Linked DNA regions of Variovorax terrae. The protein of the gene in region 1 interacts with the protein of each later gene in a pairwise test. Links are inferred from orthologs where the notes say so. Each region holds a gene or a part of one and is shown in the gene's direction. Other genes may lie near its edges.

What was found. Proteins that work in one complex are often made in the same cells at the same time.
Region 2: the proteins of ligA (region 1) and leuS interact in binary tests that used the Escherichia coli proteins (3 or more experiments, as listed by UniProt). The link is inferred for Variovorax terrae from one-to-one orthologs.

The regions. Positions count from the first base shown.
Region 1 is NZ_JALGBI010000001.1:1,786,512-1,791,908, forward strand. The notes cover bases 1,419-4,417. They hold ligA (NAD-dependent DNA ligase LigA), read left to right. Parts: upstream 1,419-1,851; coding sequence 1,852-3,984; downstream 3,985-4,417. Other genes in these bases: MMF98_RS08470 (cell division protein ZipA C-terminal FtsZ-binding domain-containing protein), read left to right, coding at 1,419-1,747; MMF98_RS08480 (hypothetical protein), read left to right, coding at 4,055-4,417. Also shown: chromosome segregation protein SMC, read left to right, coding at 1-680; more of MMF98_RS08470, read left to right, coding at 692-1,418; more of MMF98_RS08480, read left to right, coding at 4,418-4,438; MMF98_RS08485 (hypothetical protein), read left to right, coding at 4,535-4,714; def (peptide deformylase), read left to right, coding at 4,830-5,369. UniProt on the Escherichia coli protein: DNA ligase that catalyzes the formation of phosphodiester linkages between 5'-phosphoryl and 3'-hydroxyl groups in double-stranded DNA using NAD as a coenzyme and as the energy source for the reaction.
Region 2 is NZ_JALGBI010000003.1:597,225-602,091, forward strand. Bases 1,474-4,656 are described here. They hold leuS (leucine--tRNA ligase), read left to right. Parts: upstream 1,474-1,822; coding sequence 1,823-4,456; downstream 4,457-4,656. Other genes in these bases: MMF98_RS22200 (ExbD/TolR family protein), read left to right, coding at 1,474-1,749; MMF98_RS22210 (LPS-assembly lipoprotein LptE), read left to right, coding at 4,459-4,656. Outside these bases: dapB (4-hydroxy-tetrahydrodipicolinate reductase), read left to right, coding at 1-533; MMF98_RS22195 (MotA/TolQ/ExbB proton channel family protein), read left to right, coding at 666-1,304; more of MMF98_RS22200, read left to right, coding at 1,315-1,473; more of MMF98_RS22210, read left to right, coding at 4,657-4,867.

The DNA.
Region 1 (5,397 bases):
GCAACGTGCGCCTGAACGGCATGCAGGGCGAGATCGACCGCCTGCACCGCGAGATCACGGCGCTGGGCGCCGTCAACCTGGCGGCGCTGGACGAACTCAGTACGGCGCGCGAGCGCAAGACCTTCCTCGATGCGCAATCGGCCGACCTGAACGAGGCCATGGTGACGCTGGAGGATGCGATCAAGAAGATCGACGGCGAGACGCGCGAGCTGCTGGGCGGCACCTTCAACATCGTCAACCAGCACTTCGGGCGCATGTTCCCCGAACTTTTCGGCGGCGGCAATGCCAAACTGGTGATGACGGGCGAAGAAATCCTCGACTCCGGCGTGCAGGTCATGGCCCAGCCGCCGGGCAAGAAGAACCAGACCATCCACCTGCTCTCGGGCGGCGAGAAGGCGCTCACCGCCATCGCGCTGGTGTTCGCGATCTTCCAGCTCAACCCCGCGCCGTTCTGCCTGCTGGACGAGGTGGATGCGCCGCTGGATGACGCCAACACCGAGCGCTATGCCAAACTCGTCTCCGCCATGAGCAAAGAAACCCAGTTCCTGTTCATCAGCCACAACAAGATCGCGATGGAGATGGCCGAGCAGCTGATCGGCGTTACCATGCAGGAGCAGGGCGTCTCGCGCATCGTGGCGGTGGACATGGAGTCCGCCGTCTCCATGGCCGAAGCCGTCTGAGGAGCCGTTCCATGAGCAACCTCACCCTCGGCCTGGCCATCATCGGCGGCCTCGTGCTGGCCGCCGTGGTGGCGCACAGCACCTGGACTTCGCGCAAGAATGCGCCCCGGCAGGCGCAGCGCGACACGCAGACCGAGCCCGGCTTCGATGCCGGCGCCGCGCCCCACGGCGAGCCGGAGCTGCAGGAGCCGACCTTCGATTCGGCCCCGGTGCCACTGCCGCTGCCCGAAAGAAAACCCGGCCTCGATGCGCTGATCGACGTGATCGCGCCGATCGTGCTGGACGCTCCCGCCTCGGGCGCGGTGTCCGGCGAGGCCGCGCTGGCCGCCATGCCGCCGACGCGGCGCGCCGGCAGCAAGCCGTTCGCGGTCGAAGGCCTGAACGAGCTCACGCAGCAGTGGGAAACCCCGGCCCCCGGCCAGCGCTACGGCGCCTTCCAGGCCGGCGTGCAACTGGCCAACCGCACCGGCGCGCTCAACGAGATCGAGTACTCCGAGTTCGTGATGAAGGCGCAGGCCTTCGCTGACGCCGTCAATGGTGAGCCCGAGTTTCCCGAGATGCTGGACGAGGTGGCGCGCGCGCGCGAGCTCGACCAGTTCGCCAGCGGGCACGATGCCCAGCTCGGCTTCACCCTGCGCGCCAAGAGCGCAGCCTGGAGCCCGGGCTACGTGCAGCAGCATGCGGCGCGCCTGGGCTTCGTGGCCGGGGTGATTCCGGGGCGCATGGTGCTGCCGGCCGGCGCCCCCGGGCTGCCGCCGGTGCTGGGCCTGGCGTTCGACACGCAGGCCGCGCTGGCCGACGACCCGGCGCAGTCGGCCATCCGCGAAGTCGCGCTGAGCCTGGACGTGCCGCAGGTGCACCGCGGTGAGCAGCCGTTCCTGCGCATGCGCGAGGCGGCCACGGCGCTGGCCGCGGCCATGGACGGCCTGGTCACCGACGACAACGGCCAGTCGCTGCGGGCCGAGGCCATGGACGTGATCGGCACCGACCTCGAACAGCTCTACGACACGCTGGACGCGCGCGAACTGTCCGCCGGCTCGGTGCTGGCGCGGCGGTTGTTTTCATGACCTCCCCGAAGCGGCCGAAGGCCGCCTCCCCCCAGGGGGCGCCACCAGCGGCCCGGCAGAGCCGGTTCCGCGGTGGCCCCGGATGCTGCTGCTGAGGCCTGCTCGTGGAAAACGCCGATCTGTTTGCCATTCCCGCGGCCGACCTGGCCCGTGCGCAGGAACTGCACCGCCTGCTGCATCACCATGCGCACCAGTACTACGTGCTGGACGCCCCCGAGATCCCGGACGCGGAATACGACCGCCTGTTCAGCGAACTGCAGGCGCTGGAGGCCACGTACCCTGAACTGGCCACACCCGACTCGCCGACCCAGCGCGTGGGCGGCAGAGTGCTGGACGGCTTCACGCCCGTGCGCCATGCCGTGCCCATGCTCAGCATCCGCACCGAAACCGACACCGAGGCCAGCGGCGCGCAGAACTTCGACGCGCGCGTGCGCCGCGAGCTCGGGCTGACCGAGGCCGACCCGCCGGTTGGCTACGTGGCGGAACTCAAGTTCGACGGCCTCGCGACGAACCTGCGCTACGAGCAGGGCGTGCTGGTGCAGGCCGCCACGCGCGGCGATGGCGAGCTGGGCGAGGACGTCACGCAGAACATCCGCACCATCGGCCAGATCCCCTTGAAGCTGCCCGCCGATGCACCGCCGGTGCTGGAGGTGCGCGGCGAGGTCTACATGCGTCGCGACGATTTCGAGGCCATGAACGAGCGGCAGCGCGAGAAGGGCGAGAAGACCTTCGTCAACCCACGCAATGCCGCTGCCGGCGCGGTGCGCCAGCTCGACCCCGCGATCGCGGCCCAGCGGCCCCTGAGCTTCTTTGCCTATGGCCTGGGCGAGATCACGCCGGCCGAGCAGGGCGGGCCGGACTTCCAGACCCACTACGAACTGCTGCAAACCCTGAAATCATGGGGTTTTCCCGTCGCAGTCCAGGTGCAGCGGGCGTTTGGTGCTACCGAATTGATAGCGTACCACCAGGCCATCGGCAGCCAGCGCGACCAGTTCCCGTTCGACATCGACGGCGTGGTCTACAAGGTCGACAGCCTGGCCCTGCAGCGTCAGCTCGGCTTCGTCACGCGCGAGCCGCGCTGGGCCGTGGCGCACAAGTACCCGGCGCAGGAGCAGCTCACCACGGTGCAGGGCATCGACGTGCAGGTGGGCCGTACCGGCAAGCTCACGCCGGTGGCGCGGCTGGCGCCGGTGTTCGTGGGCGGCGTGACCGTCACCAATGCCACGCTGCACAACCTGTTCGAGCTGCGCAGGAAGAAGGTGCGTGTGGGCGACATGGTGATCGTGCGCCGCGCGGGCGACGTGATACCCGAGATCGTCGGGCTGGCGAGGCTGGGCGCCACGGGCATCGAGCCCGCCGCTGCCGGCGATGAGCCGCAGGTTCGGGACGAAGTGGTTTCCCGTCATCCCTACGTGCCCAACTTCCGCATGCCGCGCCAGTGCCCGGTCTGCGGCAGCGCCGTGGTGCGCGAAAAGGGTGAGGTCAACCACCGCTGCACCGGCGGCCTGTTCTGCGCCGCGCAGCGCAAGGAGGCCATCCTGCATTTCGCCCAGCGCCGCGCCATGGACATCGAAGGCCTGGGCGACAAGCTGGTGGACCAGCTGGTGGACGCCCAGGTCATCCACACGCTGCCCGATTTGTACCGGCTGGGCCTGACCGCGCTGGCCAGCCTCGACCGGATGGCCGAGAAGTCGGCGCAGAACGTGCTCGATGCGCTGCAGGCCTCGAAGCAGACCACGCTGCCGCGCTTCCTGTTCGGCCTCGGGCTGCGCCACGTGGGCGAGGCGACGGCCAAGGACCTGGCGCGCCACTTCGGCCGCCTCGATGCCATCATGGATGCGACCGAAGAGCAGCTGCTGGAGGTCAACGACGTGGGCCCGGTGGTGGCCAAAAGCATCCGCACCTTCTTCGAGCAGCCGCACAACCGCGAGGTGGTGGAGCAGTTGCGGGCCTGTGGCATCGCCTGGCCCGAGGGCGAGCCCGCGCCGCGCGCGCAGCTGCCGCTGGCGGGCAAGACCTTTGTGCTGACCGGCACGCTGCCCGTGCTGTCGCGCGAGGAGGCCAAGGAATTGCTGGAAGCCGCCGGCGCCAAGGTCGCGGGCTCGGTCAGCAAGAAGACCGACTACGTGGTTGCCGGCGCCGAGGCGGGCAGCAAGCTGGAGAAGGCGCAGGCCCTGGGCGTCGCGGTGCTCGACGAAGACGGGCTGCGCCGCCTGCTGGCCGGCACTGCGGAGTGACGGCCAGCGATTGAACCCCGGCGCGGCGCGGGGGTCCAACCCTCCTGGACACTGTCTTCAGGAGGCAGTCATGAACATCCGCATTTCCTGCTGCGCCGCCGCGCTCGCCGCTGGCGCCCTGGCCGGGCTCTCGGGCTGCGCCGTGGTGCCCGCCGATGCCTACTACGGTACCGCGTACCCCTACAGTTCGCCCTACGTCTACCCGTACACCTACGCCTATCCGCCCATAGGCTATGCCGATCCCTGGTTCTGGGGCCCCGCCTATGGCTTTGTCGATTTCAGCGTGGTGGTGGCCCGCCGCGGGCCTCGCCATGGCTCGTCTGGTTTCGTGGCGCCCGGACGCCCGTTCGGCGGCGGCGGCGCGCCGCGCATGGGAATGGGCGGCGCAGGCCACTTTGGCGGCCGCGGTGGAGGGCATGACGGTGGCCACGGGGGTGGCGGCCACGGGCGCTGAGGGCTTTACCCACCGTTACGCAAAGCGACCTGCGGTATGTCGGAGGGCCGCGGCCGCCGCGCGTTGTGAAATGACCTGATCTACAAGGAGACCGTCATGTCTCGCCTACGTATCGCCGGAATCATCCTCGCCGCTGCCAGCGCCACCCTGCTGAGCGGCTGCGTGGTGGCCCCGGTGGCTCCCTATCCTGGCACCTACTACTACCCGGCAGCGCCGATCGTGGTGTCGCCTTCCATCGGTTTCTACGGCTCCTATGGGTATCGGCGCGGACGCTAGCAAACGTTTCTGCGCGGTGCGCCGGTTGCCGCTGCCCTGATCGCGCCCGCGGGCCCCGATGGCGCGGCGGCGGGGGAGGTTATGCTTGCGGCTCCCCAGCTTTCCCCCGCGTCCCATGGCTGTACGAGACATCCTCAAAATGGGCGATCCGCGCCTGCTGCGCATCGCCCCGCCCGTGACGGCCTTCGATACCGATGCGCTGCACCTGCTGGTGCGCGACATGTTCGAGACCATGGCCGCTGTCAACGGCGCCGGCCTCGCGGCACCGCAGATCAGCGTGGACCTGCAGCTCGTGATCTTCGGCACCGATGCACCCAACCCGCGCTACCCCGACGCGCCGCCCGTGCCGCGCACCGTGCTGTGCAATCCGGTCATCACGCCGCTGGGGCCGGATGAAGAGGACGGCTGGGAGGGCTGCCTCTCGGTGCCCGGCCTGCGCGGCGTGGTGCCGCGCTTCGCGCGCATCCGCTACACCGGCTTCGACCCCCATGGCGACCCGATCGACCGCGTGGCCGAGGGCTTCCATGCGCGCGTGGTCCAGCATGAATGCGACCACCTGATCGGCAAGCTCTACCCGATGCGGGTGCGCGATTTCACGCAGTTCGGCTTCACCGAGGTGCTGTTTCCCGGGCTGGACGCCGAGCAGGACGACTGAGGCCGCCGCGCCTTGGTCTGGCGTGGCG
Region 2 (4,867 bases), on another replicon or contig:
TGGGCGTCAAGGCAGTGATCGGCACCACCGGCTTCAGCGCGGCGCAAAAGGACGAGATCGCCGCCGCCGCGAAAGACATCGCCATCATGTTTGCGCCCAACATGAGCGTGGGCGTGAACGTCACGCTCAAGCTGCTGGAGATGGCGGCCAAGGCCCTGTCCACCGGCTACGACATCGAGATCATCGAGGCGCACCACCGCCACAAGGTGGACGCGCCCTCGGGCACCGCGCTCAAGATGGGCGAGGTGATTGCCACCGCCCTGGGCCGCGACCTCAAGGACTGCGCGGTCTATGCGCGCGAAGGCATCACCGGCGAGCGCGATCCCTCCACCATCGGCTTCGCCGCCATCCGCGGCGGCGACATCGTGGGCGACCACACGGTGCTGTTCGCCGGCATCGGCGAGCGCATCGAGATCACCCACAAGTCGGCCAGCCGCACCACCTACGCCCAGGGCGGCCTGCGCGCCGTGCGCTTCCTGGCGACCCGGGACCGAGGCTTGTTCGACATGTTCGACGTGCTGGGCCTGAGATGAACCCACCCCCGAAGCGCCTGCGGCGCCTCCCCCTCAAGGGGGCGCCACCAGCGGCCCGGCAAAGCCGGCTCCGCGGTGGCCCTGGCCTGGGCCGCGCTGCTTTCATGCGGTGCGGGCGGTGGAGCCACTGACATGGATGTGCTGCAACTCATCACGCAGGGCGACGCCGTCAGCCGGCTGGTGGCGGTGCTGCTGCTGGCCATGTCGGTGGCCAGCTGGGTGGTGATCCTGTGGAAGGCCTGGCTGCTGCGCCGCGCCACCGGCGACGTGGCCCGCAGCACCGCGGCCTTCTGGCAATCGCCCTCGGTCGAGGAAGCCCAACCCAAAGTGGCGGCATTTGACCGGGAAGTCCTTGTCCTGCCGTTGATTGCTGCTACGAAAATTGAAGCGCAGGGCACGCTGGCCGCGGCCGGCGACCGCGCCCAGCAGCTCACCCGCCGGCTGCGCGACGCGCTGCACGAGGTGCTGGACAAGCTGCAGTTCGGCCAGGTGCTGCTGGCCACGGTGGGCTCGACCGCGCCGTTCGTCGGCCTGCTCGGCACGGTCTGGGGCATCTACCACGCGCTCACGGGCATCGCCAGCGCCGGCCAGATCACCATCGACAAGGTGGCCGGCCCGGTGGGCGAGGCCCTCATCATGACGGCGGCCGGCCTGGCCGTGGCGATTCCCGCCGTGCTGGCCTACAACGTGTTCGGCCGCTTCATCGGCCGCATCGAGGCCGACCTCGAAGGCTTCGCGCGCGACCTGCGCGAGCTGCTGGCAAACCACTGAGCGGGCTGCCATGGCTTTTGGTCGCCTCGAACGCAGCCCCGGCCCGCAGCCCATGAGCGACATCAACATGACGCCGCTGGTGGACGTGATGCTGGTGCTGGTGGTGATCTTCATCATCACGGCGCCGCTGCTGGCCAGCTCGATCCGGCTCGACCTGCCCCGCAGCGATGCGGCCCAGCCGACCGAGGCGCCCCAATTCGTCACCCTGGTGGTCGACAAGGCCGGCCAGGCCTTCCTGAACGACAAGCCGGTGACCCCGGCCGAGCTGGCCGCGCGGCTGGCCGAGGCCGCCAGCCGCCATCCCGACACCGAAGTGCAGCTGCGGGCCGACCAGGCCGTGCCCTACGGCCGGGTGGTCGAGGTCATGGGGGCGGCGCAGAAAGCCGGCCTGAACCGCATCGGTTTCGTGGCCGATCCGGCCCCGGCGGCGGCGGCCGCGCGCTGAGCCGGCGCCCAGCGCCTAAAATCCTTGCCAGGCGGCCCCAGGGGCCGCATTCCGTTGCGAGCCTTTACTTTCCATGCAAGACAAATACTCTCCCCAAGACGTCGAACGCGCCGCGCACGATCACTGGACCGCGCGCGACGCCTATCGCGTCGTCGAGGACGCGAACAAGAAGAAGTTCTACGCCTGCTCCATGCTGCCCTACCCCAGCGGCAAGCTGCACATGGGCCATGTGCGCAACTACACCATCAACGACATGCTCACGCGCTACCTGCGCATGAATGGCTACAACGTGCTGATGCCCATGGGCTGGGACGCCTTCGGCCTGCCGGCCGAGAACGCCGCGCTCAAGAACGGCGTGCCGCCGGCCCAGTGGACCTACGACAACATCGCCTACATGAAGAAGCAGATGCAGGCGATGGGGCTGGCCATCGACTGGTCGCGCGAGGTCGCCACCTGCGATCCGAGCTACTACAAGTGGAACCAGTGGCTGTTCCTGAAGATGCTGGAGAAGGGCATCGCCTACCGCAAGACCCAGGTCGTCAACTGGGACCCGGTGGACCAGACCGTGCTGGCCAACGAGCAGGTGATCGACGGCAAGGGCTGGCGCACCGGCGCCGTGGTCGAGAAGCGCGAGATTCCCGGCTACTACCTCAAGATCACCGACTACGCCGAGGAACTGCTCGACAGCGTGAGCCACAAGCTGCCGGGCTGGCCCGAGCGCGTCAAGCTGATGCAGGAAAACTGGATCGGCAAGAGCGAGGGCGTGCGCTTCGCGTTCACGCACGACATCCGCGGCGATGACGGCCAGCTGATCGGCGGCGGCCGCATGTATGTCTTCACCACCCGCGCCGACACCATCATGGGCGTGACCTTCTGCGCGGTGGCGCCCGAGCACCCGCTGGCCGCCAAGGCCGCGAAGACCAACCCGAAGCTCGCGGCCTTCATCGAGGACTGCAAGAAGGGCGGCACCACCGAAGCCGAACTCGCGTTGCGCGAGAAGGAAGGCATGCCCACGGGCCTGAAGGTGATCCATCCGCTCAACGGCCACGCGATCGACGTCTGGGTCGGCAACTACGTGCTCATGAGCTACGGCGACGGCGCCGTGATGGGCGTGCCCGCGCACGACGAGCGCGACTTCGCCTTCGCCCTCAAGTACGGCCTGACCATCACCGAGGTCGTGCATGTGGACGGCGAGCACTACGACTACCACCACTGGCACGACTGGTACGGCGACAAGCAGCGCGGCGTCACCATCAACTCCGACAGCTTCAGCGGCCTGTCCTATCGGGACGCCGTGAATGCCGTGGCCCATGCGCTCGAGACCAAGGGGCTGGGCGGCAAGAAGACCACCTGGCGCCTGCGCGACTGGGGCGTGAGCCGCCAGCGCTACTGGGGCACGCCGATTCCCATCATCCACTGCGACCAGCACGGCGCGGTGCCGGTGCCTGAAAAGGACCTGCCGGTGGTGCTGCCGTCCGACTGCATTCCCGACGGCTCGGGCAACCCGCTGCACAAGCACGAGGGCTTCCACGCGGGTGTGGCCTGCCCGGTCTGCGGCCAGCCGGCGCGGCGCGAAACCGACACCATGGACACCTTCGTGGACTCGTCCTGGTACTACATGCGCTACTGCGACCCGAAGAACGAGCAGGCCATGGTGGCCGAGGGCGCCAGCTACTGGATGCCGATGGACCAGTACATCGGCGGCATCGAGCATGCGATCCTGCACCTGCTCTATGCGCGCTTCTGGACCAAGGTGATGCGCGACCTGCACCTGGTGCAGGTCGATGAGCCCTTCACCAAGCTGCTGACGCAGGGCATGGTGCTCAACCACATCTACTCGCGCAAGGGCGAGAAGGGCGGCATCGAGTATTTCTGGCCGAGCGAGGTGGACGACGTCCACGACGCCAACGGCAAGGTGGTGGGGGCGCGGCGCAAGAGCGACGGCAGCCTGGTGAACTACGAAGGTGTGGGCACCATGAGCAAGAGCAAGAACAACGGCGTCGACCCGCAGGACCTGATCGAGAAATACGGCGCCGACACCGCACGCCTGTACACCATGTTCACCGCGCCGCCCGAGGCCACGCTCGAGTGGAACGACTCGGCGGTGGAGGGCAGCTACCGTTTTCTGCGCCGGATCTGGCAGTTTGCTGCAAAAAACATAGCATCGTTTGACCACGGCGCGGGGACCTCCGGCCCATTGGGCAAGGAAGCGAAGGCCTTGCGGCTGGAGATCCACAGCGTGCTCAAGCAGATCGACTACGACTACCAGCGCATGCAGTACAACACGGTGGTCTCGGGCGCGATGAAGCTGCTCAACGCCCTGGAAAACTTCCAGGGCGACGGCACGCCCGGCAGCCACGCCGCGCTGCGCGAGGGCTTCGGCATCCTGCTGCGCTGCCTCTACCCGGCCACGCCGCACATCACCCACGCGCTCTGGGCCGAGCTCGGCTACGCGGCCCGGTCCGGCGACCTGCTCGACGCGCCCTGGCCCCAGGTCGACCAGGAGGCGCTCAGGCAGGACGAGATCGAGCTGATGCTGCAGGTCAACGGCAAGCTGCGCGGCTCCATCCTGGTGCCGGCCGGTGCGACGAAGGACGTGATCGAGAAAATCGCCGTCGCCAGCGAGGCCTTCACCAAGCAGGCCGGCGGCGCCCATCCGAAGAAGGTGATCGTGGTGCCCGGGCGCCTGGTCAACGTGGTGATCTGATGCTGCAACGCCGCCTGCTTCTCGCTCTCGCGCCCGTCGCGGTTCTGGCCGCCTGCGGCTTCGAGCTGCGCAAGGCGCCAAAATTCGTGTTCACCTCCCTGTTCGTCGGGGCCCCCAACTCCCCGGTCGGCAACGAGCTCAAGCGCTACCTGGCCTCCGTCGGCTCGGTGCAGGTGGTCAACGACCCGAAGCAGATCAACACGGCGCAGGTGATCCTGGACGTTCTGCAGGAGCAGCGCGAGAAGGTGGTGGTCGGCATGAACTCGGCCGGCCAGGTGACCGAGTTCCAGCTGCGCCTGCGTTTCCGCTTCAGGCTGCGCACGCCGCAGGGCAAGGAGCTGATCCCGGACACCGAAATCCTGCTGCAGCGCGACATCAGCTTCAGCGAGTCCGCTGTGCTGTCCAAGGAGG